Regions from separate parts of the Bradyrhizobium sp. WSM4872 genome, predicted to be linked through region 3. Evidence: predicted binding sites of a transcription regulator. Region 3 holds the regulator's gene; each other region holds the start of a gene.

Region 1 (7,241 bases), on a different contig from region 3:
CAAACTCGAACGCGGCCAAGCTCCCCGGCAACCAATCTCGTATCGAGATCAGTGCCAAAGGAGCACGCCATGTTCCGCCTAAAACCTTTCCTGATGACGGCCAGCCTGCTGGGAAGCCTGTTCGGCTTCGCCTGCGGCCCGGTTTCCGCGCAAGTCGCCCCGGTGGAGCCCGCCCCCACCGCGCTGCAAGGCCCGGAGCAGCGCGTCGCGCTGGTGATCGGCAATTCGAACTACCAGAACGCGCCGCAGCTCGCCAACCCCGACAATGACGCGGAGTCCATGGCGAAATTCCTGAATTCGGCCGGGTTCGAAGTGGTCGCCGCGACCGACCTGACCCAGAACGACATGCTTCGCGTGGTGCAGGACTTCTCCGCCAAAGTGTCAGCGCGCGGTCCGAACACGGTGGCGATGGTCTACTACGCCGGTCACGGCGTGCAGCTCGCCGGCGAGAACTACCTCGTTCCCGTCGACGCCAAGGTCTCCAGCCAGACCGAGCTCGTCAACAACTCCGTCCGCCTGGTCGACGTGATGTCGACGCTGGAGACGATCCCGAGCCGCATGCGCATCGTGATCCTTGATGCCTGCCGCAACAACCCGTTCCCGAACGTGAATGATGCCGGCCGTGGCTTGGCCATCGTCGATGCGCCGAACGGTTCGATCGTCGGTTACTCGACCGCGCCGGGCGCGGAAGCGCAGGACGGCACCGGCGGCCACAGCCCCTACACGCAGGCCTTCCTGAACGTCGCGCGCGAGCCCAACGTGCCGATCGAGCAGCTGTTCAAGCGCGTGCGCCTCGAAGTGAACCAGACCACCAGCGGCGCGCAAATCCCGTGGGAGAGCTCGTCGCTGACATCCGACTTCACCTTCTTCGGCGACACCGCTGTTGCCGCCAACCGCGCGCCGGTGAATGCGCCTGTGGTGCAGATGGCCTCCAACCTGCCGAGCCGCTCGACCCGCCAGGCCTATGACTACGTCGTGTCCGAAGCGCGGCCGGAGTACTATCAGGAGTTCATCACGATGTATCCGCACGACCCGCTGTGCGATCACGTCCGCTGGCTGCTCAACAACCTGCTGCTCACGCAGGCCTGGCACAAGGCGGTGCTCGCGAACTCGCCGCTCGGCTACAAGAACTTCTACGATAGCTACGGCAACACGCCCTATGCACAGGTCGCGCTGAAGCTCCAGATGCAGCCGAAGCAGATCCCATTGATGCAGGCGACCAAGTTCCTGGCGCCGCAGAATATCGCCCCGACCTTCAAGATCGGCAATCTCGGCCAGCCCAAATACATGCCGCTGCAGCAGGGTAATGGCGGCGCGCAAGTGAATGGCAATTTGCCGATCGTGCAGAAGTCGGGCGACAACAACGGCATCGGCAAGCTCGGCAATAGCGGCCAGATCGTCAACCTGCCGGCGGGCAACAATCAGCCCAACCCGCAGAACGGCACGCCGTCGCAGACCCCGGGCAAGATCGTGACCCTGCCCGCGCCGACCAATAGCACCAACAACAATGGCGGCATCGGCAAGATCGTGACGCTGCCTGCGACCAACAAGACGCCGAATGGCACTGCCAACGGCACAACCAGCGGCAATCCTGGCAAGATCGTGAGCATGCCGGTGAATGTCGGCAAGGGCGGCACGACCATCGAGACGAAACCCGTCAACGTTCAGACCCAGAACAACCCGATCCGCATCAACAACGGCGCGAAGATCAGCAACAACCCGGTGAACAAGGTGCAGGTGCAGAACAACAACCGCCCGCAGTTCAATGAGACCAATCGCATGGTCAACAATGGCGGCAACAACTTCCGCCAGTCGATGAACCAGAGCCAGGGTGGTAACGGCGGCAACAACCACCGCGGCTTCATGCACTGATCGCGATCAGCCACACACGACAAAGGGCAGAGCGGCGACGCTCTGCCCCTTCTTCATGTCAGAAGATTAGAATATCAGGCCACGAGCTCCGCAAACAGATCGGCGTCGACATTGCCGCCGGAGAGCACGATGACGACGTTCTTGCCGGCAACATCGAGTCGTCCCGCAAGCAGCGCGGCCAAGCCCACCGCTCCGCCCGGCTCGACCACCAGCTTCAGCTCGCGATAGGCAAACGCGACTGCCGCGCCGACTTCCTTGTCCGAGGCGGTGACGCCGCGCGCAAGCAGCTTGCTGTTGATCGCGAATGTCATCTCACCGGGGATCAGGGCCATCAGCGCATCGCAGATGGTGCGGCCTGCCGGCCCATGCGGCTCGCGGTGACCTGCGGTCAGCGACAGGCCGTGATCGTCGAACGCCTCAGGCTCGGCCACGACGATTTGGGCCAGCGGATAGCGTGCCTTCACGGCGGTGGCGACGCCCGCGATCAGGCCGCCGCCGGAGGCCGGCGCCACCACGATGTCTGGGGCGAGACCGAGCGCCGCCATGTCCTCGGCGATCTCGCGGCCGGCAGTGCCCTGGCCGGCGATCACGAAGGGATCGTCATAGGGCCTGACCAGCGTCGCGCCGCGCTTCTCGGCGATGCCGCGCGAGATCGCCTCGCGGTCGTCGCGGTCGCGGTCGTACAGCACGACCTCGGCACCGTAGGATTTGGTGCGCTCGCGCTTGGACAACGGCGCATCCGCCGGCATCACGATGGTCGCCTGCATGTCGAGGATCTTTGCCGCCGCCGCCACGCCCTGGGCATGATTGCCGGAGGAGAACGCGACCACGCCGCCGGCGCGCTTGTCCTGCGGGATCGAGGCGACCTTGTTGAAGGCACCGCGGAACTTGAACGAACCGGTGCGCTGGAGCATCTCCGGCTTGAGATAGACCTTTGCGCCGACGCGTTCGTTGAGCACGGGAAAGGACAACAGCGGGGTGCGGACGGCGAACGGTGCGATCACGCGTGCTGCGGCATCGATATCGGCAGGGCCGATCGGGAGGAGCTGTTCTGTCATGCCTGATGTTATCGCGGCGGATGAGGCGCGGGCAAGGCATCTCCGCGCGAGGGCTTCTTCCCCTCAGGCGACGAATCGCGCCGGTTCTGCCCCGTTCCGGCCGGGCAGCACCGCGCCGACCGCCAAAATGCTGTCAATAAAGGCCCGGGCCGAGGCCTCCCAGGTGTAGTTGGCGGCGAATTCGACGCAGTCCTGCCGGGAGATGTCCAGCGCGGCGAAGCAGGCGCGGCGCAGATCGTGATCGAGCGCGCCGACCGGTGCATCGCCGATCACGTCGCGGGGCCCCTTCACCGGAAACGCCGCGACCGGCAGGCCGCTCGCCAGCGCTTCGAGCAGGACCAGGCCGAAGGTGTCGGTTTTGCTCGGAAACACGAAGACATCGGCGGCAGCGTAAATGTCCGCCAGTTCCTCGCCGTGCTTCTCGCCGAGGAAGATCGCGTCCGGATAGACCTCCTCCAGCGCGACACGCGCCGGACCGTCGCCGACGATCACCTTGGTGCCGGGCAGGTCGAGGTCGAGGAACGCCTCGAGATTCTTCTCCACCGCGACCCGGCCGACGGAGAGGAACACCGGTGCCGGCAGACACAGATCGATCGCCCGGGGATGGAACAGATGGGTGTCGACGCCGCGCGGCCACAGCACGACATTGTCGAAGCCGCGCTCGGTCAGCTCGCTGGCGAGCGCCGGCGTCGCCGCCATCACGGCGCGGCTGGGGCTGTGGAATCGGCGCAGCGCCCGCCAGATCAGCGAGCCCGGCACCGGCACGCGGGCGCGGACATATTCGGGAAAGCGGGTGTGGAAGCTGGTCGTGAAGGGCAGCTTGCGCTGGCGGCAATAGCGGCGGACCATCAGGCCGATCGGCCCCTCCGTCGCGATGTGGATGCTGTCCGGGTGCGCCTCCTCGATCAGCTTTGCGATTCTGCCCGGCCGCGGCATGGCCAGCCGCACGTCCCGATAGCTCGGCATCGCAAAGGTGCGGAACGATTGCGGCGTCAGGAACGAGAATTCGACGTCGAGGCCTTTGGCGGCGTCGGCAAGCTTGGTCAGCGTCCGAACCACACCGTTGACTTGCGGGTGCCAGGCGTCGGTCGCGACCAGGATGCGCATCAGGCTGCCTTTGTCATGCAGCTCTGGCTGCAACCTGCGGGACCTGTGCCGGCTTCTCGGCCTGATCCGCCCAGGTGATGATCTCGAAATGGCCGTCGTCGTGCTCGACCAGCGCCGTGCAGCTCTCCACCCAGTCGCCGCAATTCATGTAGCGGATGCCGCCCTCGTCGCGGATCACCGCATAATGGATGTGGCCGCAGATCACGCCGTCGGCGTCGTGGCGCCGCGCTTCGGCGGCGAGCGCCTGCTCGAACGCGCCGATATAGTTGACCGCGTTCTTGACCTTCTGCTTGGCCCATTGCGACAGCGACCAATAGGGCACCTTGAACATGCGCCGGAAGAAGTTGACGAAGCGATTGAGCTGGATCGCGAAATCGTAGGCCTTGTCGCCGAGATGGGCGAGCCAGCGTGCGTTCTGCACCACGAGGTCGAAGATGTCGCCGTGGATGACGAGATAGCGCTTGCCGTCCGCGCCGGTGTGAACGGTGTTCTCGACCACATCGATGCCGCCGAAATGCGTGCCGTAATAGTTGCGCAGGAACTCGTCGTGATTGCCGGGGATGTAGATCACCTTGGCGCCCTTGCGCGCCTTGCGCAAAAGCTTCTGGACGAGGTCGTTATGCGATTGCGGCCAGTGCCAGCTCGATTTCAGCGCCCAGCCGTCGACGATATCGCCGACGAGATAGATCGTGTCGGCATCATGGAAACGCAGGAAGTCGAGCAGAAGGTCGGCTTGAGAACCGCGGGCTCCGAGATGAACGTCGGAGATGAACAACGTGCGAAAGCGCCGCTCCGGGCTCTCGTCACTCACATCGTAACTTCCCATGCGCCAGCCTGTAACAATGTCCCGTGACAGGGGGATGACCAATTGAACCTTTGAGGCACCTTCGGATACGAATCGCGCTTGCCTCGCCCACCCCGCGAATATCAGTCGCATGCGACAATCAGGCGACATGGCGTCGCAGCGGCCTCCGCAAGAACCCGGAACCGCGGCGCGCTCGCGAGCGGCCTCAGTAGAATTTCTGGAAATGATGGATCGGGCCGTGGCCGTGGCCGACGCTGAAGCGATCGGCAGCCGCGATCGCGGCGCTGATCCAGGTCTTGGCGTTGCGCACGGCGCGCTCGAGATCCTCGCCTCTGGCGAGCCCCGCGGCAACCGCCGAGGACAGCGAGCAGCCGGTGCCATGGGTGTTGCGAGTGGCAACGCGCGGCGCGGCGAGTGCGATCGTGGTGCTGGCATCGACGAGATAGTCGATGCTCTCGGCGCCCTCGCCGTGCCCGCCCTTGATCAGGACTGCCCGGCAACCGAGCGCCAGCAGCCGGCGCCCCTGGCCCTCGATCTCGGCCTCGCTGGCCGCGACCGGTTCGTCGAGCAGAGCCGCGGCCTCCGGCAGATTGGGTGTGATCACCGAGGCCAGCGGCATCAGTTTGACGCGCAGGGCGTCGACAGCTTCGGACGCGAGCAGGCGATCACCCGATGTCGCCACCATCACGGGATCGAGCACGATATGGCGGGGCGCCCAGCGCGACAGCGCGGCCGCGATCGCATCGATGCTGGCGGCTTGCGCCACCATGCCGATCTTGACCGCGCCGACCTCGAGATCGGAAAACACCGCGTCGATCTGCGCGGTGACGAATTCGGCCGGCACCGCATGAATGCCTGTGACGCCGCGGGTGTTCTGCGCCGTCAGCGCCGTGATGGCGGACGCGCCAAAAACGCCCAGCGCGGCAAAGGTCTTCAGGTCGGCCTGGATGCCGGCGCCGCCGCTCGAATCGGAGCCGGCAATGGTCAGCGCGACGGGCGTCGTCATGGGGCGATTTTCCGCATTTTCGAAGCCATGGCCCGTCCTAGCGCGCCTCCCCCAGCCCAGCAAGTTCGCTTGCTAAATCCGGCCGGGTTTGGCCTATTAGCCGTCAGATATGCTTTCGGAGTGACCGCGATGGTTCCCTTTTTCGTCCAGATCAAATGCAAGCTCGGTCAATCCTATGTGGTCGCCAATGCGCTTGCCGAAGCCGAGATCGCCTCCGAGATCTATTCCACGGCCGGGCAATACGACCTTCTGGTGAAGTTCTACGTCGACAACGACACCGATATCGGCCACTTCGTCAACGAGAAGGTGCAGGTGCTGCCCGGGATCCAGGACACCCTCACCATCATCACCTTCAAGGCGTTTGGCGCGAGTTGATCGTCCGGAAAAGTGCCGGCTGATCAGGCGCCGCCCGCCTTGCGCTTGGGGCGCGGCGGACCGTCCACCGGCGGCAGCGATTTGAGATAGTCCGCCATCGCCGCGAGATCGTCGTCCGGCAATTGAGAGGTGTTCTTGATCACCCGCGTCATCGCGCCGCCGACGCTGTCGCCGTCGGGCAATTCGCCGGTCTTCAGAAAATAGGCAATATCCTTCGCGCTCCACTCGCCAATGCCCTTCTGGGTGATGTTAGGGACCCATCCCTCGCCTTCCGGATTGGGACCGCCGGCGAAGCGTTGTCCGGCCATGATGCCGCCGAGCGCGTTGCGCGGGCTGTGGCATTCCGCGCAATGGCCAAAACTGTTGACGAGATAGGCGCCGCGATTCCACTGCGGCGACTTCCCGCTGTCGGCGACGAAGGGCATGCCGTCCAGAAATAAGAATTTCCAGATGCCGACGTTGCGGCGGATGTTGAACGGAAAGCGCACGTCGTGGTCGCGCACCTTGCCTGCAACGGCCGGTAGCGTTTTCAGGTACGCAAAGAGATCGAGCACGTCCTCGCGCCTGGCGTGCTGATAGGACGTGTAGGGAAAGGCCGGAAAATAATGCCGTCCATCCGGCGAGACCCCGTGCATCACCGCGTTGACGAATTCGGCCTCGCTCCATTTGCCGATGCCGTCGGTCGGATCGGAGGAGATGTTCGGCGCGTAGAACGTTCCGAACGGCGACTTGATCGCGACGCCGCCGCCGAGCCTGAGACGATCGGGCTGGTCGGGAACGGCATGACATGAGGCGCAGCCGCCGGCGTTGAACATCACCTGGCCATTGGCAAGATCAGGCACGCGGACAGGCGCGGTGCCGGCGGCCGCCACCACCGGCGCGCTGAGCCACCAATAGACGCCGGCTGCGGCGAGTGCGGCGAGCAGCGCCACGGAGATTGTTCGTCGCAACATGCGGTCCTTTCGTCGTCGCGGCGAGCTTATGAGCGATGTCCTCGCGGCTCCAGCCACGAAGAATT
Region 2 (7,241 bases), on a different contig from region 3:
AGGTTGGTCCTCAGGTTCAGGTCGGTCCTCGGGGTGAGGCCGGTCCTCAGGCTGAGGCCGGTCCTCGAGGTGAGGCCGGCACAGCGGCGTGCGGCGACCTAAAACAATATAATTCTGTCCTGACACGAAAGAAGCTCATCAGCGACGTAGCCAGCGCGATACCTCGCGCGGGGATCTTTGGTCACGGCCTTTCGAGCTTCACCCAGATGACGTGCCTAGGCATGGAAACCCACCTCAGCCTTGCCCAGGTTGTCATTGAGTTCGGATGGCTGGCTGGCGTGCTGCTTGGATTTATAGCGCTTGGAGCGCTTGCCATGACCGCTCGCCTGGAACGAGCCGAGGCCAGATTTGCCTTCATGGGTTTCCTTTTCGTGGCAATGCTAAGCTTTGCTCATGGCGATCTGGCGCGAGACGGGCTGCTTTTCCTGTTCTTGGGCTACCTCGTACGAATTTCGGAGCCGCAACCGTAGCAGTGGCGTCTGACCGGTTTCGCAAGGCGGTACGAATGAACGTAGCCAGCCAACTTGCGCGCCATACTTGATTACTCTTCCGGCGCGTTCTCGATCGGATCAAACCGGCTCGCATCGAGCCCGAGCAGGTTCCATGACTGCTGCATGTGCTGCGGCAGCGGCGCGGTGGCATCAATGAAGCCGCCGCGGGGATGCGGGATGACGATGCGGCGCGCCAGCAGGTGCAGCCGGTTTTGCAGGCCGCCCGGCAGTTGCCAGTTCTCGATATTGAAATATTTGGGATCGCCGACGATGGGGTGGCCGATATGTTCCATGTGGGCGCGCAGCTGGTGGGTGCGCCCCGTCACCGGCTTCAGCGACACCCAGGTCAGCTTGTTGCCGGCGGTCTCGACCACCGCATAGTACGTGACCGCGTGGCTTGCGCCCTCGTCGCCATGCTGGGCGATGCGCATGATGGTGTCGTCTTCGCTCTCCTCCTTGGCAAGGAATGTCGAGATGCGGCCCTGCTTCGGTTTCGGTAGCCCCGGTACCAGCGCCCAATAGGTTTTTCGCGCCGACCGCGAACGAAAGGCGCCGGTCAGATGCGAGGCGGCAAAGCGGGTCTTGGCGATCAGGAGACAGCCCGACGTCTCCCTGTCGATGCGGTGCACGAGGCGCGGCTTCTGGCCCTTGGAGTCGCGCATCACCTCGAGCATCTGGTCGATGTGTCGCGTCATGCCCGAGCCGCCCTGCACGGCAAGTCCGGCCGGCTTGTTCAGCACGAGAACGTCGTCGTCCTCGTAAATCGTCATCTCCTTCAGCGCCGCAAGTGTCTTTTGCGCCGCCTCCGACTGCGGGTTGGGTGCCTTCGGCGTGTCGAGCTTCAGCGGCGGAATGCGGACGCTCTGGCCCTCCTCCAGCCGGTCCTTGCTGTCGACGCGCTTGCCGTCGACGCGCAGTTCGCCTTTGCGAACGACGCGCTGAATGTGGGAGAACGACAGGCCGGGAAAGTGCGCTTCAAGGAAGCGATCGACGCGCATGTTGTTCTCGTCGGCCGTCACCTTGACGGTCTGCACTTTGGTCGGCAGCAATGCCTCGACGGGCTTTGCCGGTGCAGCCTTTTCCGGTTCGGCTTTGGGCGCGCGCCGCTCGACGCGCTCGCTGGCAAAGCGCGGCGCCTTCGCGCCCGGCTTGCCGCCCGGCCGCAGCCCAGCAGGCTTCGCGCTGCGCGCCTTGAACGGGCGCGCCTCCTTGCGCTCATCGCGCGAACGGGGCTTTGGATCGGTTCTTTTGATGCGGCGGCTCATGGTGCCTGCCTAGCTCAAAAGCGGCCTCGCGTCACGGCGAAATGGCGATTTTGGCTTCAGCCACCCCGCTCCTTGCGCAACTTGGCCCAATAATCCAGCCGCTTCCTGATCTCCCGCTCGAACCCGCGGTCCGGCGGGTCGTAGAAGGTCTGGCGGCCCAGGGCTTCCGGGAAGTAATCCTGGCCGGAGAAGGCGTCGGGCGTGTCGTGGTCGTATTCGTAAGATGCGCCGTAGCCTTCCGACTTCATCAGCTTGGTCGGCGAGTTGAGGATATGTTTCGGCGGCAGCAGCGAGCCGGCCTGCTTTGCGACCTGCATCGCCTTGCCGAAGGCGGTGTAGACGGCATTCGATTTCGGCGCGGTGGCGAGATAGACCACCGCCTGCGCGATCGCGAGCTCGCCCTCGGGGTGACCGAGGAAGTCGAAAGCGTCCTTGGCTGCGTTGGCGATGACCAGCGCCTGCGGATCGGCAAGCCCGATATCCTCGACCGCCATGCGCACGACACGGCGCGCCAGGAACAGCGGATCCTCGCCGGCGTCCAACATGCGCGCGAGATAATACAGCGCGGCATCGGGATCGGAGCCCCGCACCGACTTATGCAGCGCCGAGATCAAATTGTAATGGCCGTCGGCCGACTTGTCGTAGATGGGCGCGCGGCGCTGCAAAATCTCCTGCAACTGCGCGGCGTCGAAAATCTCGTCCTTGCGCGCGGCGCGCCAGACTTCCTCGACGAGCGTCAGCGACGCGCGGCCGTCGCCATCGGCCATGCGCACCAGCACGGCGCGCGCTTCCTCGTCGAGCGGCAGCTTGCGGCCCTCGATCTCCTCGGCATGCGCAAACAGCTTTTCGATCGCGGCCGCGTCGAGCGAGCGAAACACCAGCACGCGCGCCCGGGACAGAAGCGCCGCGTTGAGCTCGAAGGACGGATTTTCGGTGGTGGCGCCGACCATCACCACCGTGCCGTCTTCCATGACGGGCAGAAACGAATCCTGCTGGGCGCGGTTGAAGCGATGCACCTCGTCGACGAACAGCAGCGTGCCCTTGCCCATCTCGCGGCGTGCGCGCGCGGCCTCAAAGGCCTTCTTCAAATCGGCGACGCCGGAGAACACCGCGGAGATCTGCTCGAAATGCAAATCGGTGGCGTCCGCGAGCAGCCTCGCGACCGTGGTCTTGCCAGTGCCGGGCGGGCCCCAGAACACCAGCGAGCCCAGCGTGCGCGTCTCCAGCATGCGCGTCAGCGCGCCGTCGGGACCCAGGATGTGATCCTGGCCGACGACCTCCGAAAGCGCGCGCGGCCGCAGCCGATCCGGCAGCGGATGCGGAGCCTCGTGATCGAGCCCCGCCGCGGCGAAGAGAGTTGGCGTCTCCTGTGGTCGCTTCGGACTCATCCGCCCAGCGTGACGTTGATCTGCTGGCCGCCACGCACCAGCGTGATGCGCCAGATGCGCTGGCGCTCGGCCGCCGCCTTTTCGAGATCGCTGGTCTTGCTGATCTTCTGGTTGTTGACGGCCAGGATGACATCGCCCTTCTGGAAGCCGACATTCGCGGCCGCGCTGTCGCCGCCGAGATCGGTGACCACGACGCCTTCGGTGTCGGCGTCCAGATGCAGCTCGTCGGCGAGCGCCGGGGTGATGGTCGAGACCTTCGCGCCCTGGAGAGGCGAGCGCGCGGTGATGACGAGCTCGTTGCGGCCGGCATCGGGCGCGGCGTCCAGCGCCACCGTCAACTTGACCGGCTTGCCGCCGCGCTGCACGTCGATCTGCGCCGTGCCGCCGAGCGGCCGTGTGGCGAAGCGATAGTCGAAGGCGTTTGGATCATCCACGGTCTGGCCGTCGATCGAGACGATCAGGTCGGAGGATTTCAGCCCGGCCTTGGCCGCCGGTCCGTTCGGAACGACGCTTGCGACCAGCGCACCGGTCGGCGAACGCAGGCCGAGACTCTCGGCGATCTCCGGCGTCACCGCCTGCAATTTCGCCCCGAGCCAGGGTCGCTTCACCGCCTTGCCGCCGCCCTTCGCGGAGGCGACGACGACGCGCACCATGTTGGCGGGGATCGCGAAGCCGATGCCCTGCGAGCCGCCGGAGCGCGAATAGATCGCGGTGTTGATGCCCGCGAGCCTGCCGTTCATGTCGACCAACGCGCCGCCGGAATTGCCAGGATTAATCGCCGCGTCGGTCTGGATGAAAAACTGGTAGTCGGTGATACCGACCTGCGTGCGCGCCAAGGCCGAGATGATGCCGTGAGTCACGGTCTGGCCGACGCCGAAGGGATTGCCGATCGCCATCACGACGTCGCCGACCATCAGCTCGTCTGAATTGGTGAATTCGAGAGCCGGAAACTTCTCCTTGGTGTCCTTCAGGCGCAGCACCGCGAGATCGCTGCGAGAGTCCTTCAGCACGATCTCGGCCTCGAACTCACGCTTGTCCGACAGCGACACCTTGACCTGGTCGGCGCCTTCGATGACGTGGACGTTGGTGACAACGAGTCCCGACGCATCGACGATCACGCCCGAACCAAGCGAGCGCTGCACCTGTTCCTGTTGCTGGCCGGGCACGCCGAAGAAGCGGCGGAAGATCGGGTCGTCGAGCAGCGGGTTGCGATTCTGCACCACCTTGGCGGCATAGACGTTGACGACCGCCGGCTGCACCCGCTGCACGATCGGCGCATAGGACAGCCGCAGTTCGGCGGGCGAGGACGGCACTCGGCGGTCCTGCGCGGCGGCCGGATTGAAATTGGCCGAAAAGGCTATGCACAGTGCCGTGACGACGGCGCTCCAGGTCGATCGAAACATTCCTACCTCTTGGAAAAGACGCCGGAATATAGGCGCGTTCGCCCGCCAATAGAAGGGCGCCCGGCGCGATATTCGACCCCCTTTTTGGTGTGTCCCGCCTGCAAGCTCTGCGTGCGAAATTGCAATTTGCCGGGGCTGCCGATTGGCATGATGTGCGTCATCTTGCATGGTGGTGCTAGGCGGATTCGGTTGCGGCGAATTTACACCAGTGGGAACCGCGCAACCGGGCGCAGCGTCGCGGAGCAGTCATCGATCGTACCTAGGCTCTCCGCCAGCGACTTGGGAAGTTCGTCAACCGATGGAGTCATGACGTGAGCAGGACAAGAATTGCAGCCACAGCGATTGGTCTCGCCGCCGCGCTGGCAGCCTCGCAGGCCCAGGCTCAATCGGCGAGCAGCAGCGACCAGGAGATCGCGCTCCTGAAGCAGCAGTTGAAGATGCTGGAGCAGAAGCTCGACAAGCTCCAGAGCCAGACCGCGGCGAACACTGCCGCTGCAGCAAAGGCCAGGACCGAAGCCAAGGCGGATGCGAAAGCTGAGGCGCGGTCCGAAGCGAAGGCCGTCGTCGCCAACGCCAACGCGGCGATCCCGCTCAAGGGACCGGCGCCTGCCTCCGGCGTCCTCGTGACGATGCCGAACAATCGGCCGACCATCTGCACTGCCGATGGGGCAAACTGCGTCGGGATCACAGGTCGCGTGCATTGGGACGCCGGCGGCTACGACTATCGGCCCAACACGGCCGCAACCGTGCCGCAGAAACTCGATAGCGGCGAGAACGTCCGCCGCGCGCGCATCGGTCTCGCCGGCAAGTTCTTCAACGACTGGAATTTCGCGCTGGTCTACGACTTCGGCGGCTCCTCCGACGGGTTTGGCGGCGCAGCTCCGGGTTCGCTGCCCGGCGGCGGCGTCTCCGGCATCGAGAACGCCTATCTCAGCTATACCGGCCTGAAACCGTTCGGCGGCAAGATGGCCATCGAAGGCGGCATCATGGACCTGCCCTACACTCTCGATGAAGCCACGAGCTCCAACGACATCATGTTCATGGAGCGCGCCTCGGCCGGCATCATCGCGACCAGCATCGCCGCGGGCGACTTCCGCTCGGCTGTCGGCACGCGCTGGTACAACGACCAGCTCTGGATCGGCGGCTACGTCACGGGGCCCTCGACCGGCGCGATCCATTCGGCGTCGAGCGCAGCACCGAACGGTGCCTCCGAGCAGTATGGCGCCGTCGCCCGCGTTGCCGGCCAGGTCGTCAGCGGCAAAGACTACTCAGTCCATCTCGGCGGCAATGCCGAATGGCTGATCCAGCCGTCGCGCAACATGGTGACGGGTGCGCAGACGGTGACGCTTAACGATCGTCCGGAACTGCGCATCGATCCCACGGCGCTCGCCACGACCGGCGCAATCGCCAATGCCTCCGGCGCGCAGGTCTACAGCGTCGAAGCGGCCGCCACTTATGGACCACTGATCCTGCAAGGCGAGTATTTCTGGTACAACATCGATCGCAGCGCCAACACCGGCCTGCCGCCGCTGGGTGCGCCGAGCCTCAAATTCCAGGGCGGCTACGCGCAGGCCGGCTACGTGCTGACGGGCGAGGGTCGCAGCTATAATGCGGCGAATGCGGCCTATGGCGGCGTCAAGCCGGCGCACCCGTTCTCGCTCGAGGGCGGCGGCTGGGGCGCGTGGGAAGTCGCGGGACGCTTCTCCACGATCGACCTCAACGATCAGCTCGGGACCGCCACCGGCATCGCGGGCGGCCGGCAGACCGTCTACACGGCGGCGCTGAACTGGTACGTCAACGGCAACGTCCGTTTCATGCTGGACTATCTGCATGGCACGGTGTCAAGGCAGGCCTCGCCGATCTCGACCGCCGATGTCGGCTCGAAGTTCGATGCGGTCGCGATGCGGACGCAGTTCGCGTTCTAGGTCTCGCCTGTCGTCCCGGGGGCGCGCAAAAAACGCGAACCCGGGACCCAGCACCTGCAACACTTTCGAAGGAGACAAGCCATGAAGGCCGTCGGCTACAAGAAATCGCTTCCGATCGAGGATCAGGACGCGCTGTTCGATTTCGAGACCGCCAAGCCCGAACCCAAGGGCCGTGATATCCGCGTCGCCGTAAAGGCGATCTCGGCCAATCCGGTCGACTACAAGGTGCGCAAGCGCGCCGCCCCGCCCGAGGGCGAGACCAAGATTCTGGGCTATGACGCGGCAGGCGTGGTCGATGCCGTGGGGCCTGACGTCTCGCTGTTCAAGCCGGGCGATGAGGTATTTTACGCCGGCTCGATCCTGCGCCAGGGTACCAATTCCGAATTCCACCTTGTCGACGAGCGTATCGTCGGCAACAAGCCGAAGAGCCTGTCGTTCGCGCAGGCCGCCGCCCTTCCCCTCACCTCCATCACCGCCTGGGAGCTGTTGTTCGATCGGCTCGGTGCGGTGCCCGGCAAGAGTGTCGATCCGCGCACGCTCTTGATCACCGGCGGCGCCGGCGGCGTCGGCTCGATCCTGATCCAGCTCGCCCGCCGCCTCACCGGCCTCACGGTGGTCGCGACCGCGACGCGGCCGGAATCGCAAAAATGGTGCCTCGATCTCGGCGCGCATGCGGTGATCGACCACGGCCAACCGATGAAGGAGCAGATCGAGAAGCTCATGCTGCCGCCGGTCGCGCTGGTGGCGAGCCTCACCTTCACCGACCAGC
Region 3 (7,241 bases):
CTCGCCCCCGGCGAACGCTTCGAATATACCTCCGGCGTACCGCTCACGACCGCCTCGGGCTTCATGACCGGCCGCTACCAGATGGTCAGTGCCACCGGCGAGCGCTTCGAGATCGACGTGCCGACGTTCTCGCTGGACAGCCCGGATAACAAGAGGGTGCTGAATTAGCGCTGGAAATGGTGGGCGCGCTTCGCTTTGCCCACCCTACGGCACCGCGCTACGCGTCCTGGACGCCCGCCTCGTCCGGTGTGAACTCGTACACCGATGAGCAGAACTCGCAGGTCACGACGACCTTGTCGTCCTTGACCATCGCGGCACGGTCGTCGGACGAAAAGCTCTTCAGCATCGATGCGACCGCATCGCGCGAGCAGGAGCATTGCGCTTTCAAGGGCAGCGGATTGAACACGCGCACGCCGCGCTCGTGGAAAAGACGGTAGAGCAGCCGCTCGCCGGACAGCTCGGGATCGATCAGCTCGACGTCTTCGACGGTTTCGATCAGCGAGCGCGCCTCGACCCAGGCATCGTCTTCAGCGACGGCATGGACCTCGACGCCTTCGGGCGCATCGCCGGGATGCAGATCGGCCTGCCGCGCGCGCTCGGGCGCCTTCGGCAGGAACTGCATCAGCATGCCGCCGGCTCGCCAGCGATGCTTGCCACCGTCGTTCGAACGCCACTCCTCGCCGACGGCGAGACGCACGCGCGTCGGGATCTGCTCGGAGCGCAGGAAATATTCGTGAGCGGCGTCTTCGAGGCTGCCGCCGTCGAGCGCGACCAGGCCCTGGTAGCGGCTCATGTCGGGGCCCTGGTCGATGGTCATGGCGAGATGACCGTGACCCAGCAGCGCGCCGGAATCTTTTGCATCCCCGAGGCGCGCGGCGTCGTAGCGCGCATAGGCGCGCAGGCGATCCGGCGCCTGATAGTCCACGACGAGGAATGACACCGGACCGTCGGTCTGGGCCTGCAGGATGAAGCGGCCTTCGAACTTCAGCGACGAGCCGAGCAGCGTGGTCAGCACGATGGCCTCGCCGAGCAGCTTGCCGACCGGCGCCGGATAATCGTGCTTGGTCAGGATCTCGTCGAGCGCCGGACCAAGCCGCACCAGCCGACCGCGCACGTCGAGCGCGTCAACCTCGTAGGGCAGCACGGCGTCATCGACGGGAACCGCGGATGGCGCGCGAACCGGGCCTTCGGGCCCGGTTTTCATGTCAGGGGATTGGGAAACCATGGCGCTTTATCTGGGGTCGGAAGGCGGAATTGGAAGGGGGTTGGGGAACTGTACGAAGCAACCTCAACCTCGGTGTCGTCCCGGACAAGCGCTAGCGCAGATCCGGGACCCATAACCACAGGATTACGCTACTCCGCGAGATGACAACTCCGAATCCTCGCCAAACGACTTCCTGTGGTTATGGGTCCCGGATCGGCGCTCCGTTCTGGACAACGCTGCGCGTTGCCAGAAGCTGCGCTTGTCCGGGACGACGATCATATGTGAGGTGGCCGCCGGGATTCCAGCGAGATCACTTCACCGCGTCGAAGCACCAGGCCAGAATGCCCTTCTGCGCGTGCAGGCGGTTTTCGGCCTCGTCGAACACGACGGATTGCGGACCGTCGATCACCTCGTCGGTGACCTCCTCGCCGCGATGGGCGGGCAGGCAGTGCATGAACAGCGCATCGGGCTTGGCCAGCGACATCAGCTGGGCATTGACCTGATAAGGCTTGAGCACGTTATGGCGGTGCTCGCCTTCCTTGTCGCCCATCGACACCCAGGTGTCGGTCACGACACAATCGGCGCCGCGCACGGCGGCTTCGGCATCCGTGCCGAGCATGATCGGCGCGCCGGTCGCCTTGATGAAGTCGCGCATCGCCTTTTTCGGCGCGAGCTCCGGAGGCGTCGCGACATTGAGCTGGAACTTGAAGCGCTCGGCGGCGTGCGCCCAGGACGCCAGCACGTTGTTGTCGTCGCCGGTCCAGGCCACCGTCTTGCCCTCGATCGGGCCGCGATGTTCCTCGTACGTCATGAGGTCGGCCATCACCTGGCAGGGATGCGAGCGCCGCGTCAGGCCGTTGATGACCGGAACGGTGGCGTTCGCCGCAAGCTCAAGCAGGGCATCGTGGTTGAGGATGCGGATCATGATGGCGTCGACATAGCGCGACAGCACGCGCGCGGTGTCGGCGATGGTCTCGCCGCGGCCGAGCTGCATCTCGGCGCCCGTGAGCATGATGGGCTCGCCGCCGAGCTGGCGCATGGCGACGTCGAAAGACACCCGCGTCCGCGTCGAGGGGCGCTCGAAGATCATCGCCAGCGTCTTGCCTTCGAGCGGCCTGACCGGCTGATGCGCCTTCTGCTTCGCCTTCATCGCGGAGGACGCGGCCAGCATGCGCTTGAGCTCCGACAGCGGCAGCTCGTTGATATCGAGGAAGTGCTTCGGTGTTTTCTTGGGTGCTTTATCGGGCGACTTGCTCATCAGCTTGCCGCCCGCTTGTTGCCGGACAACGCAGTGCAGGCGCGCTCGAGCCGCATGACGCTGTCCTCGATCTCGGCTTCGGTGACGATCAAAGGCGGCAGGAAACGCACGACATTGTCGCCGGCGCCGACGGTGAGCAGCTTCTCTGCGCGCAAGGCGGCAACGAGATCGCCCGAAGGTACCACGGCCTTGATGCCGATCAGGAGGCCCTCGCCGCGCACTTCGCTGACGACATCAGAGTGACGGTCGATCACGGAGGCGAGCTTCTGCTTGAGCAGCAGCGACATCCTCTGCACGTGATCGAAGAAGCCGGGCTTGAGCATGACGTCGAGCACGGCGTTCGCAGCCGCGATCGCGAGCGGATTGCCGCCGAAGGTCGAGCCGTGCGAGCCCGGCGTCATGCCGGATGCCGCTTCCGCGGTCGCAAGGCAGGCGCCGATCGGAAAGCCGCCGCCGAGCGCCTTGGCCAGCGACATCACGTCGGGTTCGACGCCGAGGCGGCGGTACGCGAACAGATCGCCGGTGCGGCCCATGCCGGTCTGCACCTCGTCGAAGGCGAGCAACAGACCCTTCTCGTCGCAGAGCTGACGCAACGCCCTCAGGAAGGCGGGCGTTGCCGAACGCACACCGCCCTCGCCCTGGATCGGCTCGATCAGGATGCCGGCGGTCTGCGGACCGATCGCCTTTTTCACTGCCTCGAGATCGCCATGCGCAACCTGGTCGAAGCCCTCCATCGGGGGGCCGAAACCTTCGAGATATTTCGCCGACCCCGTCGCCGCCAGCGTCGCCAGCGTGCGGCCATGGAAGGCGCCTTCGAAGGTGATCATGCGATAGCGGTCGGGATGGCCCTTCGCGGCGTGATAACGGCGCACGACCTTGATCACGCATTCCAGCGCTTCGGCGCCGGAATTGCAGAAGAACACGAAGTCCGCGAAACTTTCATTGCACAGGCGCGCGGCGAGCTTTTCGCCGTCCGGGCTCTGGAACAGGTTCGACATGTGCCAGAGCTTGGTCGCCTGCTCCTGCAACGCCGCGACCAGCGCCGGATGGGCATGGCCGAGCGCGTTCACCGCCACCCCCGAGGTGAAATCGAGATAGCGCTCGCCATTAGTCGCGATCAGCCAGCAGCCTTCGCCACGCTCGAAACCGAGGTCGGATCTGGCGAAAACGGGGAGCAAATGCGGCGCTGCGCTGTTAGTCATGGCGGTCACTTGAATGTTGCGGACGGTGTGAGCGTGCATTGCGCAACGCACCATCGACCGGCCCGGAAAACGAAACGTGCCGCCTCTTGAGGGCGGCACGCACGACTATCTTAGGCCTGGTGAAACGGGTGTCAATGCCGCCCGGAAAGCCTCGCGAAACGCTGAATCCGTAGTCTTGCGGTGCCGATTTTGCGGGATTTAGCCACGGAACATGTGGAAGCGAGTCGGCGGACTCTTGCGCGGGAGTCACGCCATATTGTAGCGTTTGGATTGTCAGATACGACATCTCGTGCAGTGGTTCTGATCTTTAAGTCCTTATGTACCGGCGTAAACGTTCGGGCGTTCAAGACGCGCCCGGCGAGCCTTAAGGGATTCTGGCGGCACGGGTTTTTGAAGGCTTAGGCATTCGCTGCGAGGCCCCAGGATGGCTGGCGCGCAGCGAGGGAAAGGGTGCAATGACGGTTTTGACCTGGTCCGATGATCGCGTCGAGCAGCTGAAAAAGCTCTGGGAGGCCGGACTTTCGGCCAGCCAGATCGCGGCGGAGCTCGGCAATGTGACCCGCAATGCCGTGATCGGCAAAGTGCACAGGCTCGGCCTTTCGGGCCGCGCCAAGAGCCCTTCGTCGGCAGCGCCCCGGCCGCGCAAGGCGCGTCCCGCGCAGCACATGATGCGGGTGAGCCGCCCGATCTCGCGCGGCAACACCGCGCTGGCGCAGGCCTTTGAGGTCGAGGCTGAGCCGGATCCGGTCACATACGACAACGTGGTGCCGATGAGCCAGCGGCTGTCGCTGCTGGAATTGAACGAGGCGACCTGCCACTGGCCGGTCGGCGATCCCTCGAGCCCGGACTTCTTCTTCTGTGGTGGCCGTGCGTTGTCCGGCCTGCCCTATTGCGCCCAGCACTCGCGCGTCGCGTACCAGCCGGCATCGGATCGGCGCCGCGCACCGGTGAAGCCGGGTCCGCGGTAATCACGGCAAGTCGTCGCGCGAAGACAGTTCAACAATTTCAGTGTCGTCCTGGCGAAAGCCAGGACCCATACTCCGAGCACGCAGTAGTCGTGCGGAAGGGGTCACTCCGAGTCTTCGCCAAACCACGTTCGGTGGTTATGGGTCCCGGATCAGCGCTCGCTTCGCTCGCTTGTCCGGGACGACGTCGGAGAATTCGGGGACAGCTCGCCAGCAAACAAGCCTGCAACCCTACACCTGCTCCGCCTTGGCAAAACGATCATCCAGCGCGTAGCCGGCGCCGCGGACGGTGCGGATCGGGTCCTGCTCGCGGCCGAGATTGAGCAGCTTGCGCAGGCGGCCGATATGCACGTCGACGGTACGCTCATCGATGTAGATGTCGCGGCCCCAAACGCTGTCGAGCAGTTGCTCGCGCGAGAACACCCGGCCCGGATGCTCCAGGAAGAACTCCAGCAGGCGATATTCGGTCGGACCGAGATCGATCGGCCGGCCCGAGCGCGCCACGCGGCGCTTGTCGCGGTCGAGCTCGATGTCGCCAAAAGCAAGCACGGTGGCGAGCCGCTCGGGGCTCGCGCGCCGCAGCAGGCCTTTCACGCGCGCGAGCAGCTCCGGCACCGAGAACGGCTTGACGATGTAATCGTCGGCGCCGGTCGCAAGACCCCGCACCCGTTCGCTCTCCTCGCCGCGCGCGGTGAGCATGATGATCGGGAGCTGCTTGGTCTCGGGACGGGTGCGAAGCCGCCGGCACAATTCGATGCCTGACAGGCCCGGCAGCATCCAGTCGAGCACGATCAGATCGGGGATGTGCTCCTTGAGGCGAGTGTCGGCGTCGTCGCCGCGCATCACCGTCTCGACGTCATAGCCGTCGCCTTCGAGGTTGTAGCGGAGAAGCTCCGTCAGAGCTTCCTCGTCCTCAACCACCATAATGCGTGCGCCCATCGGGTCGTCGCTCCTTAAGTGTTCGGTACCGTGTTGGCGAAGGTCGTCATGTCGCCCTTCGGCCGCTTGTCGGTGATCGCCTGTCCCTCGATCATGTAGAACACGGTCTCGGCGATGTTGGTGGCGTGGTCGCCGATCCGCTCGATGTTCTTGGCGCAGAACATCAAATGGATACAGAACGAGATGTTGCGCGGATCCTCCATCATGTAGGTAAGGAGCTCGCGGAACAGCGAGGTGCAGATGGCGTCGACCTCCTCGTCGCCCTTCCACACCGCCATCGCCGCCGGCAGATCATGCGCGGCATAGGCGTCCAGCACCGACTTGACCTGCTGCTGCACGAGGTCGGTCATGTGCTCGAGGCCGCGAAACAGCTTGAGCGGATGGAAGTCCGTCTCCAGCGCCGCGACGCGTTTGCCCATGTTCTTGGCGAGGTCGCCGATGCGCTCGAGATCGGTCGCGACGCGCATGGCGCCGACGATCTCGCGCAGGTCGACCGCCATCGGCTGGCGGCGGGCGATGGTGAGGACCGCACGCTCCTCGATGCGCTTCTGCAGCGCGTCGAGTTCTGTGTCGATGGCGACGACGCGCTGGCCGAGCGGGACGTCGCGGCGGATCAGCGCGTCGACGGACTCGACGATCATGCGCTCGGCGATGCCACCCATCTCGGCGACCAGGCGGGTGAGTTCCTGGAGGTCGGTATCGAAGGCCTTTGCGGTATGTTCAGAACCCATGTCGCGTCTCCTAGCCGAACCGGCCGGTGATGTAATCCTGCGTGCGCCGGTCAGTCGGCGACGTGAAGATCTTGCTGGTGTCGTCGAATTCGATCAGCTCGCCGAGATACATGAAGGCGGTCTTGTCGGAGACGCGCGCCGCCTGCTGCATGTTGTGAGTGACGATCGCGATCGTGTAATCCTCGGACAGCTCCTGGATCAGCTCCTCGACCTTGGCGGTCGAGATCGGGTCGAGCGCCGAACAGGGTTCGTCGAACAGGATCACCTCGGGCCGCACCGCGACGGTGCGGGCGATGCAGAGGCGCTGCTGCTGGCCGCCCGAGAGCGACAGGCCGGAGGCGTTGAGCTTGTCCTTGACCTCGTTCCACAGCGCGCCGCCGCGGAGTGCCTTTTCGACGCGGCCGTCCATCTCGGACTTCGAGATCTTCTCATAGAGACGGATGCCGAACGCGATGTTCTCGTAGATCGTCATCGGGAACGGCGTCGGCTTCTGGAACACCATGCCGACGCGGGCGCGCAGCAGATTGAGGTCCAGCTTGCCGTCGAGAATGTTGGTCTGATCGAGCATGAGCTGACCGGTGGCGCGCTGGCCGGGATAGAGGTCGTACATCCGGTTGAAGATGCGCAGCAGGGTCGACTTGCCGCAGCCCGACGGACCGATGAACGCCGTGACGCGGTTGGCGCCGAGCGTCAGGTTGATGTTCTTCAGAGCGTGGTGCTCGCCGTAATAGAAGTTCAGGTTGCGCACGGTCACCTTGGGGGGCGCCTCCGGCAGCACCGGCGCGTGGGGCAGCCCACCGGCCGCGCTCATCGATACGGAAAGATCACTCATTTTGCGGTCCTCTCGGCGCCAAGGATGCGCGCGCCAATATTCAGGGCAAGAACGGTCAGCGTGATGAGCAGCGCCCCGCTCCAGGCCAGCTGCTTCCAGTAGGCATAGGG
Region 4 (7,241 bases), on a different contig from region 3:
TTCATCCACCCGAACGCGCTGGCCCCGATGATGACGGCCGCGCGCGAGGGTTTTGGATTGACGGGATATGTCGCGGCAATGCCGACCTAAAGCCTGAGCATGATCTTTTCGGAAAACCGCTTCACAGTTTTCCGGATCCTGCTTTGGGCGGACGTGGGCAGGCTTCGCCTCACCACCGATGTTCGAAGCCGACCGTGCCCTGATGCGACGTCAGCTCGTTGCGGAACTTGCCGTCGTAATTGACGTAGAGCCGCGCCGTGTTGGTCAGGCTGAGCGAGGCCGAGGCGCCGGCATCCATGCCGTAGCGGCTCTCGCCGATACCGGGCACGACGATGCTCTGGGTCCCGAGGCTGACCTGCACTGATCCCAGGTTCTGATGGAAATTGTCGACGAACTTGCCATAGGCGGACAGGTCCAGGATCTTCTGGTCGAAGATAAAGTAGCGCCCGACCTCGGCTCCGATCATGACGCGCCCGCGCGAGAGCGCCGTCGAGCCGACATTGAGTGGATCGAGGCCGCCAACCTCCTGGAACGCGACGCTGGTGGCGCGGACATATTCCAGTGCGCCTTTGGGCACGATGCGCATCTGGTCCTTGGTCCAGTAATAGCTGATCTCGGTCAGCGCACCGTCGACTGCGGCACGATAACCTGCGGTCGCAAGTCCCAGGCCGGTATCCCGGCTGGAGCGGACCTTGCCGAAGCCGTGCACCAAAGCGAACGCCCAGGTCCAGGGACCCTTGTCGACCGAGCCGCTGAAGCCGAGTTGCGTCAGGTCCAGCGTCGCGGATTCAAGTGCGAGCGGCACGTCGATGTCGGTGTGGCTCTGGTCGACGGAGAAGCCGAGATTGACACCCGGCGCGAGCCGCGCGCCAAAGCCTGCGACACCGCCAAACGTCTTGCGTTTGTCGCCGACAAAGTCTCCTTGCGCATCTGTCCGGACCGAGATGCCGTAGCCCTCGAACCAGGTGCGGTAGCGCGGATCTTCCGTGCTCGCCGATGCGCCGCCGCCGCCGGGATTGGTCCGAAACGCCCGGTTGACGCCGCCAGACGCCTGGTTGCCGAGCCGCTCCAGGAAATTCGAGCCGAGATTGAGCGCGCTGTTGCCGGCCGACTGGTCGTGATTGGTCGCTGTCGGCATCGGAATCGGCGTCGGTGACGGCGTGGGTGTCGGGGTCGGCGTGGGCGTCGGACTTTGCGCAAAGCCTGATGTTGTCGACAGCACCATGATGAGAGCAAACGCCACGGCAGCCGCGATCCAGCGGACGCGGTTCAGCCTGATCGCCTGCCGTGTCTCTGAGGGCTGCGAAATGCAGCACATGGCGACAAATCCCGAAGCAAAGGGCGGCGCGCAAAAATGCAACAGGAGCGGCGCACGCGTGCCGCGATTTGTGCCGAACTGTTACTGAGGGTCAACCGGCTGGCGCGTCCAGGCAAAGGCATTGCTTCCGATTGTGGTTCCGCGGCCACAGGTCGCAAATTGCGGTCGAGTACTCCGGTCGGGCTCTTGAAATTCGCGCGCGGCTTGCTAACGGGCGATTTTCATGTTGCAATATCGGACACAATCGGAATTGGCCGCTCGACTGTGCGTTTCGCGACATTGAGACTCAAGACTCGAACAGACTACCGGAAGCCCGTTTGTGGCGTGGCACGCGAAAAGCGGCCGCGTCGTTTTTGTATCTAGCGGAGGAGACTGAGGATGCCGCAAAAGGGCACCGTCAAATGGTTCAACCCGACCAAGGGCTATGGGTTCATCAAGCCGAACGGCAGTGACAAGGACGTCTTCGTCCACATCTCCGCCGTCGAGCGCGCCGGACTCTCGACCCTCAATGAAAATCAGGTGGTTGAATACGACCTCGTGGAGAACCGCGGCAAGGCATCCGCGGAGAACCTCAAGGTTTCCTGATTTCTCTCGCGGTCTGCGCAAGAGATCATGACGTTGCCCCCGGCTCTGCCGGGGGTTTTTGTTTGGGATGGGAAGTTCCGAGTGCGACGGCGCTTCACCGCACCAACGGCGCAACCAGAAAATTCTCCGACGGCCCGCTGCCCGCGGTCTTGCAGACATCGCCCTCGATCCGGACCTTGCCGGTCGCGAGCAGGCTCAGTGCTGCGGGATAGATGCGGTGCTCGACTTCGAGGATACGCTCCGACAGCGTGGCCGCGGTATCGTGATCGCTCACAGGCACCGCGCCCTGCATCACGATCGGGCCGGCGTCGGTCTCGGGGATCACGAAGTGCACTGTCGCGCCGGACAGCTTGACGCCGGCGCGCAACGCCTGGCCGTGCGGGTCGAGACCGGGGAAGGACGGCAGGAGCGAGGGATGGATGTTGAGCATCCGCCCGTACCACGCCTTGGTGAATTCGGCCGTGAACAGGCGCATGAAGCCGCCGAGGCAAATCAGCTCGATGCCGTGCTGATCGAGCGCTGCTTGCAGCACCTTCTCGAATCCGGCGCGGTCCTTGCCGAACGGCTTGCTTTCGATCACCAGCGTCTTCACGCCGCTCGCTTTGGCCCTTTCCAGCCCCTGCGCATCGGCCTTGTTCGAGATGACGAGCGAAATCTCCGCCGGAAAATCCGGCGCGGCCGCGCCCTTGATCAGCGCAGCCATGTTGGAGCCACGGCCGGAAATCAGGATGGCGACGCGGCGTTTCATCACAGCGCCGGTCACTACAGCGCCATATCGAGATGGCCGTTATAGACGACGCGGTGCTCGCCCTCGGCCGGGATCACAGTGCCGAGCTGTGCCACGGTCTCGCCGGCATCGGCGAAGACCTCGACGACCTCTTCGACCTTGTCCGGCTCGACGATCGCGATCATGCCGATCCCGCAATTGAAGGTCCGCAGCATTTCGAGCTCGGCGATGCCGGCCTGCGCGGCCAGCCATTTGAACACCGGCAGCACCGGCAGGCGCGCCAGATCGATACCGACTCCGAGATGCTTCGGCAGCACGCGCGGAATGTTGTCGGTGAAGCCGCCGCCGGTGATGTGGGCGAGCCCCTTCACCGCGCCGGTCTCGCGGATCGCGCGCAGGCAGGATTTGACGTAGAGACGTGTCGGCGTCAGCAGCGCGCCGCCGAGCGTCATGACGGGCGCAAACGGCGCCTGCGCTCCGAAGCCGAGGCCGGATTGTTCCACGATCTTGCGCACCAGCGAGAAACCGTTGGAGTGCACGCCCGACGAGGCGAGCCCGATCACGGCATCGCCGGCGGCGATGTCCTTGCGCGGCAAGAGCGTGCCCCGCTCCGCGGCGCCGACGGCAAAGCCACCGAGGTCGTAGTCGCCGTCCTTGTAGAGGCCGGGCATCTCGGCCGTCTCGCCGCCGATCAGGGCGCAGCCGGATTCGCGGCAGCCTTCGGCGACACCGGCGACGATCGACGCGGTCGCCTCCGGATCGAGCTTGCCGCAGGCAAAATAGTCCAGAAAGAACAGCGGCTCGGCGCCCTGCACCACGAGGTCGTTGACACTCATGGCGACGAGGTCGATGCCGATCCCGCCATGCAGGCCGGTCTCGATCGCGATCTTGACTTTGGTGCCGACGCCATCGGTCGCGGCCACCAGGATGGGATCCTTGAAACCGGCCGCCTTGAGATCGAACAGGCCGCCGAATCCGCCGATTTCGGCGTCGGCGCCGGGACGTGCGGTTGCGCGCACCATCGGCTTGATCAGGTCGACCAAGCGGTTGCCCGCGTCGATATCGACGCCTGAATCGGCGTAAGTGAGGCCGTTTTTGCGGTCGGTCATGCCCGATTTCCAGTGGGTTTGCGGCTGGTTACGTCGAATTCCGGGGACGCGCAATGGCTCGCATGGCGCGCCCCCGTATACTATGTAGAGATATCAACCGGTTCAGCCTCCAAAGGGCCGAATTCGAGGTCAGGCCGGGTGCCGGGAAGCGCCGTGTGAGTATACCGAACATCATTACTTTGGGCCGCATCATGCTGGTCCCGATCATCGTCTGGGCCATCGTGTCGAGCCAAATGGAGGTGGCGTTCGCCGTCTTCCTGATCGCCGGTATCAGCGACGCGGTCGACGGCTTCCTTGCCAAGCGCTTCAACATGACGAGCGAGCTCGGCGCTTTGCTCGACCCGCTCGCCGACAAGGCGCTGCTGGTCTCGATCTACATGGCGCTGGGCATCTGGGGCGCGATTCCGCGCTGGATCGTCATCCTGGTGGTCTCGCGCGACATCATGATCGTCGCTGCCGTGATCATATCGTGGCTGTTCGACCGGCCTGTGGAGATGAAGCCCTCGAAGGTATCCAAGCTCAACACTGTGGCCCAGGTGGCGTTCGCGGCGCTGGTGCTGGCCGCCCTCGCCTTCGGCTTCAAAGCCGGTCCTTATGATATCATCCTGATGGGCCTCGTCACGGTCTTCACGCTTTCCTCCGTGTCGCTCTATCTTGTCGAGTGGTTGCGGCACATGAGCACGATCGAGGCCAAATGAGTTGGGAAGCGGCCCCGCAAAAGGCCAACTCCCGCTCGATCAAGTCGCATCTCTTCAAACGAAGCCGGCACGCCGGCACGGAGCAAAGCAAGCGTGCCAGGCCGCGTTCATCCCCGACAGTTGGCGTTTTCGCTTCCGCATGCGGAGAGCCTGAGCCGGGACAATTTCCTTGAGGGCCCCGTCAACGCCGCCGGTCTTGCCCTCATCGACGCCTGGCCGGAATGGCCGAACCGGATCATGTGGCTGGCCGGCCCGGAAGGAAGCGGCAAGAGCCATCTCGCCGCGATCTGGGCCGAGGCTTCAGGCGCCCGCTCGACCACGGCCAATGGGCTGACCGCCGAGGCCGTCCCGGCTGCGCTCGCCACTGGCGCGCTGGTGGTCGAGGATCCCAAGGCCGGGCAATTCGACGAGCGCTCCCTGTTCCATCTGATGAATCTGGCCCGCGAGGACGGCGCCTACGTCCTCTTCACCGGACGCGAGGCGCCCGCTTCTCTCGAGATCGAACTCGCCGACCTGCGCTCGCGGCTCCGTGCCGTCCCCGTTGTCTCGCTGCTGCCGCCTGACGACCAGCTCTTCCGCGGCCTGATCGTCAAATTCTGCACCGACCGCCAGCTCGCGGTGGACGAGAGCGTGGTCAGCTACCTCGCCACTCGCCTGGAGCGGTCCTCGGCCGCCGCCCGACGGGCTGTGGACCTGCTGGACAGCGAGGCCCTGCGCCTCGGCCGCCCCGTCACAAGGGCGCTGGCGGCCGAGCTGCTCCGGGATGTCTGACCAAGGCGGCTTGACGCGGCCGGGCGGCGGAACATCAATGTCATCGAAACGTCATCGCTCTAACACATGCTCCCGCGGGTTTTGCGCGTAAGTCGCAAATTGGGGCGAACTGGATGGACCGACTTCTGATGGATTCTGCGCAAGCTATTGAAGTTAAAGAGAAAGCCCCGGAAGCCGAGGGCCCGCCTGCGATCGCATCGAACCCTGAGCGGTTCATCAATCGCGAGCTCTCCTGGCTGCACTTCAACCGCCGCGTCCTGGAGGAATCGGTCAATCCCAGCCATCCCATGCTGGAGCGGGTGCGATTCCTGTCGATTTCAGCGAACAACCTCGACGAGTTCTTCATGGTCCGCGTCGCCGGCATCAAGGCCCAGGTGCGCGAGGGCATTGCCGAGCGCAGCCCCGACGGTCTGACGCCGTCCGAGCAGCTCGCGCTGATCAACCGAACCGTCTCGCAGCTCGCCTCCGACCAGCAGGCAATCTGGCGCGACCTGCGCGGCACGCTCGCCGACGAGGGCATCGTGCTGGTCGAGGGCAAGGAAGTCACCAAGGCGGAACGAACCTGGGTCGAGGACTACTTCCTCAGCAACGTGTTCCCGCTGCTGACACCGCTTGCGATCGACCCGGCCCACCCCTTCCCGTTCATTCCGAGCCTCGGCTTCACCATCGCGCTCCAGCTCACGCGCGCCGCCGATGGCAAGCAGATGAACGCGCTGATCCGCATGCCCGGCAAGATCGACCGCTTCATCCGCCTGCCGGCCGAGGGCAAGGTGGTTCGGCTGATCTCGCTGGAGCAGGCCACCGCGCTGTTCATCAACCGCCTGTTCCCCGGCTACAATCTGCACGGCCAGGGCGCCTTCCGTGTCATCCGCGACTCCGAACTCGAAATCGAGGAAGAGGCCGAGGATCTCGTCCGCCTGTTCGAGACTGCGCTGAAGCGCCGCCGCCGCGGCTCGGTGATCCGGCTCGAGATCGATGCCAAGATGCCGGAGCAGTTGCGCAGCTTCGTACAGCACGCGCTGTCGACCGCCGACGACGAGGTGTTCCTGGTCGATGGCGTGCTCGCCATGAACGAGCTCTCGCAGCTCACCCGCCTCGACCGGCCCGATCTGGAATTCACCCCTTACGTGCCGCGCCATCCCGAGCGCGTGCGCGAGCAAGGCGGCGACATCTTCGCTGCGATCCGGCAGAAGGATCTCGTCGTCCATCACCCCTATGAATCCTTCGACGTGGTGGTGCAGTTCCTCCAGCAGGCGACGCGCGACCCCGACGTCGTCGCCATCAAGCAGACGCTCTACCGCACCTCCAGCAACTCGCCGATCGTGCGCGCGCTCGTGGAAGCCGCCGAAGCCGGCAAATCCGTGACCGCGCTGATCGAGCTGAAGGCGCGCTTCGACGAGGAGGCCAACATCCGCTGGGCGCGCGACCTCGAACGCGCCGGCGTGCAGGTCGTCTACGGCTTCCTCGAACTGAAGACGCACGCAAAGCTGTCGATGGTGGTGCGGCGCGAGGGCGGCAGCCTCACAACCTACGTCCATACCGGCACCGGCAATTACCACCCGGTGACCGCGCGCATCTACACCGACCTCTCCTACTTCACCTCGGATCCAACCATCGGCCGCGACGCTGCCCGCGTGTTCAACTTCATCACCGGCTATGCCGCGCCGAGCGACCTGGAAAAGATGGCGGTGTCGCCGCTGACCTTGCGCAAGCGCATCATCGAGCACATCCAGGGCGAGACCGCGCATGCACGGCACGGGCGGCCCGGTGCGGTCTGGATGAAAATGAACGCGCTGGTCGACCCCGACATCATCGATGCGCTCTACGAGGCTTCACAGGCCGGCGTGCAGGTCGAGCTCGTGGTGCGCGGCATCTGCTGCCTACGGCCCGGCATTCCCGGCCTGTCGGAGAACATCCGCGTCAAGTCGATCATCGGACGATTCCTCGAACACGGCCGAATTTACTGCTTCGGCATGGGCCAGGGCCTGCCGAGCGCGAAAGCGGCTGTGTATATCTCCTCGGCTGACATGATG

Evidence for each region. The regulator PhoB, encoded in region 3, activates phosphate uptake and scavenging genes when phosphate is short. The targets are predictions, from matches to a motif close to TGTCATNNANCTGTCAT.
Region 1: a site for PhoB is predicted at 4,887-4,903, ahead of AC0L3C_RS04005 (UDP-2,3-diacylglucosamine diphosphatase). Genes of this name have one in related genera too.
Region 2: a site for PhoB is predicted at 4,781-4,797, ahead of AC0L3C_RS18340 (OprO/OprP family phosphate-selective porin). Genes of this name have one in related genera too.
Region 4: a site for PhoB is predicted at 5,247-5,263, ahead of AC0L3C_RS03025 (RNA degradosome polyphosphate kinase). Genes of this name have one in related genera too.

What each region holds. Positions count from the first base shown of each region.
Region 1 is NZ_JBVVPT010000002.1:184,063-191,303, reverse strand. It holds gene AC0L3C_RS04020 (caspase family protein) at 70-1,872, shown strand; gene AC0L3C_RS04015 (threonine/serine dehydratase) at 1,947-2,930, opposite strand; gene AC0L3C_RS04010 (glycosyltransferase family 4 protein) at 2,994-4,037, opposite strand; gene AC0L3C_RS04005 (UDP-2,3-diacylglucosamine diphosphatase) at 4,051-4,863, opposite strand; gene thiD (bifunctional hydroxymethylpyrimidine kinase/phosphomethylpyrimidine kinase) at 5,048-5,848, opposite strand; gene AC0L3C_RS03995 (Lrp/AsnC ligand binding domain-containing protein) at 5,978-6,223, shown strand; gene AC0L3C_RS03990 (c-type cytochrome) at 6,247-7,176, opposite strand.
Region 2 is NZ_JBVVPT010000012.1:73,475-80,715, reverse strand. It holds gene AC0L3C_RS18360 (hypothetical protein) at 222-470, shown strand; gene AC0L3C_RS18355 (RluA family pseudouridine synthase) at 542-1,756, opposite strand; gene AC0L3C_RS18350 (replication-associated recombination protein A) at 1,813-3,144, opposite strand; gene AC0L3C_RS18345 (DegQ family serine endoprotease) at 3,141-4,547, opposite strand; gene AC0L3C_RS18340 (OprO/OprP family phosphate-selective porin) at 4,859-6,472, shown strand; gene AC0L3C_RS18335 (zinc-binding alcohol dehydrogenase family protein) at 6,554-7,241, shown strand, end outside.
Region 3 is NZ_JBVVPT010000028.1:38,646-45,886, forward strand. It holds gene apaG (Co2+/Mg2+ efflux protein ApaG) at 1-168, shown strand, start outside; gene AC0L3C_RS28560 (Hsp33 family molecular chaperone) at 218-1,225, opposite strand; gene argF (ornithine carbamoyltransferase) at 1,515-2,462, opposite strand; gene AC0L3C_RS28570 (acetylornithine transaminase) at 2,462-3,664, opposite strand; gene AC0L3C_RS28575 (GcrA family cell cycle regulator) at 4,120-4,632, shown strand; gene phoB (phosphate regulon transcriptional regulator PhoB) at 4,861-5,568, opposite strand; gene phoU (phosphate signaling complex protein PhoU) at 5,583-6,299, opposite strand; gene pstB (phosphate ABC transporter ATP-binding protein PstB) at 6,310-7,131, opposite strand; gene pstA (phosphate ABC transporter permease PstA) at 7,128-7,241, opposite strand, start outside.
Region 4 is NZ_JBVVPT010000001.1:601,274-608,514, forward strand. It holds gene AC0L3C_RS02990 (LysR family transcriptional regulator) at 1-90, shown strand, start outside; gene AC0L3C_RS02995 (autotransporter outer membrane beta-barrel domain-containing protein) at 170-1,318, opposite strand; gene AC0L3C_RS03000 (cold-shock protein) at 1,697-1,903, shown strand; gene purN (phosphoribosylglycinamide formyltransferase) at 1,998-2,651, opposite strand; gene purM (phosphoribosylformylglycinamidine cyclo-ligase) at 2,666-3,739, opposite strand; gene AC0L3C_RS03015 (CDP-alcohol phosphatidyltransferase family protein) at 3,895-4,437, shown strand; gene AC0L3C_RS03020 (P-loop NTPase family protein) at 4,531-5,208, shown strand; gene AC0L3C_RS03025 (RNA degradosome polyphosphate kinase) at 5,337-7,241, shown strand, end outside.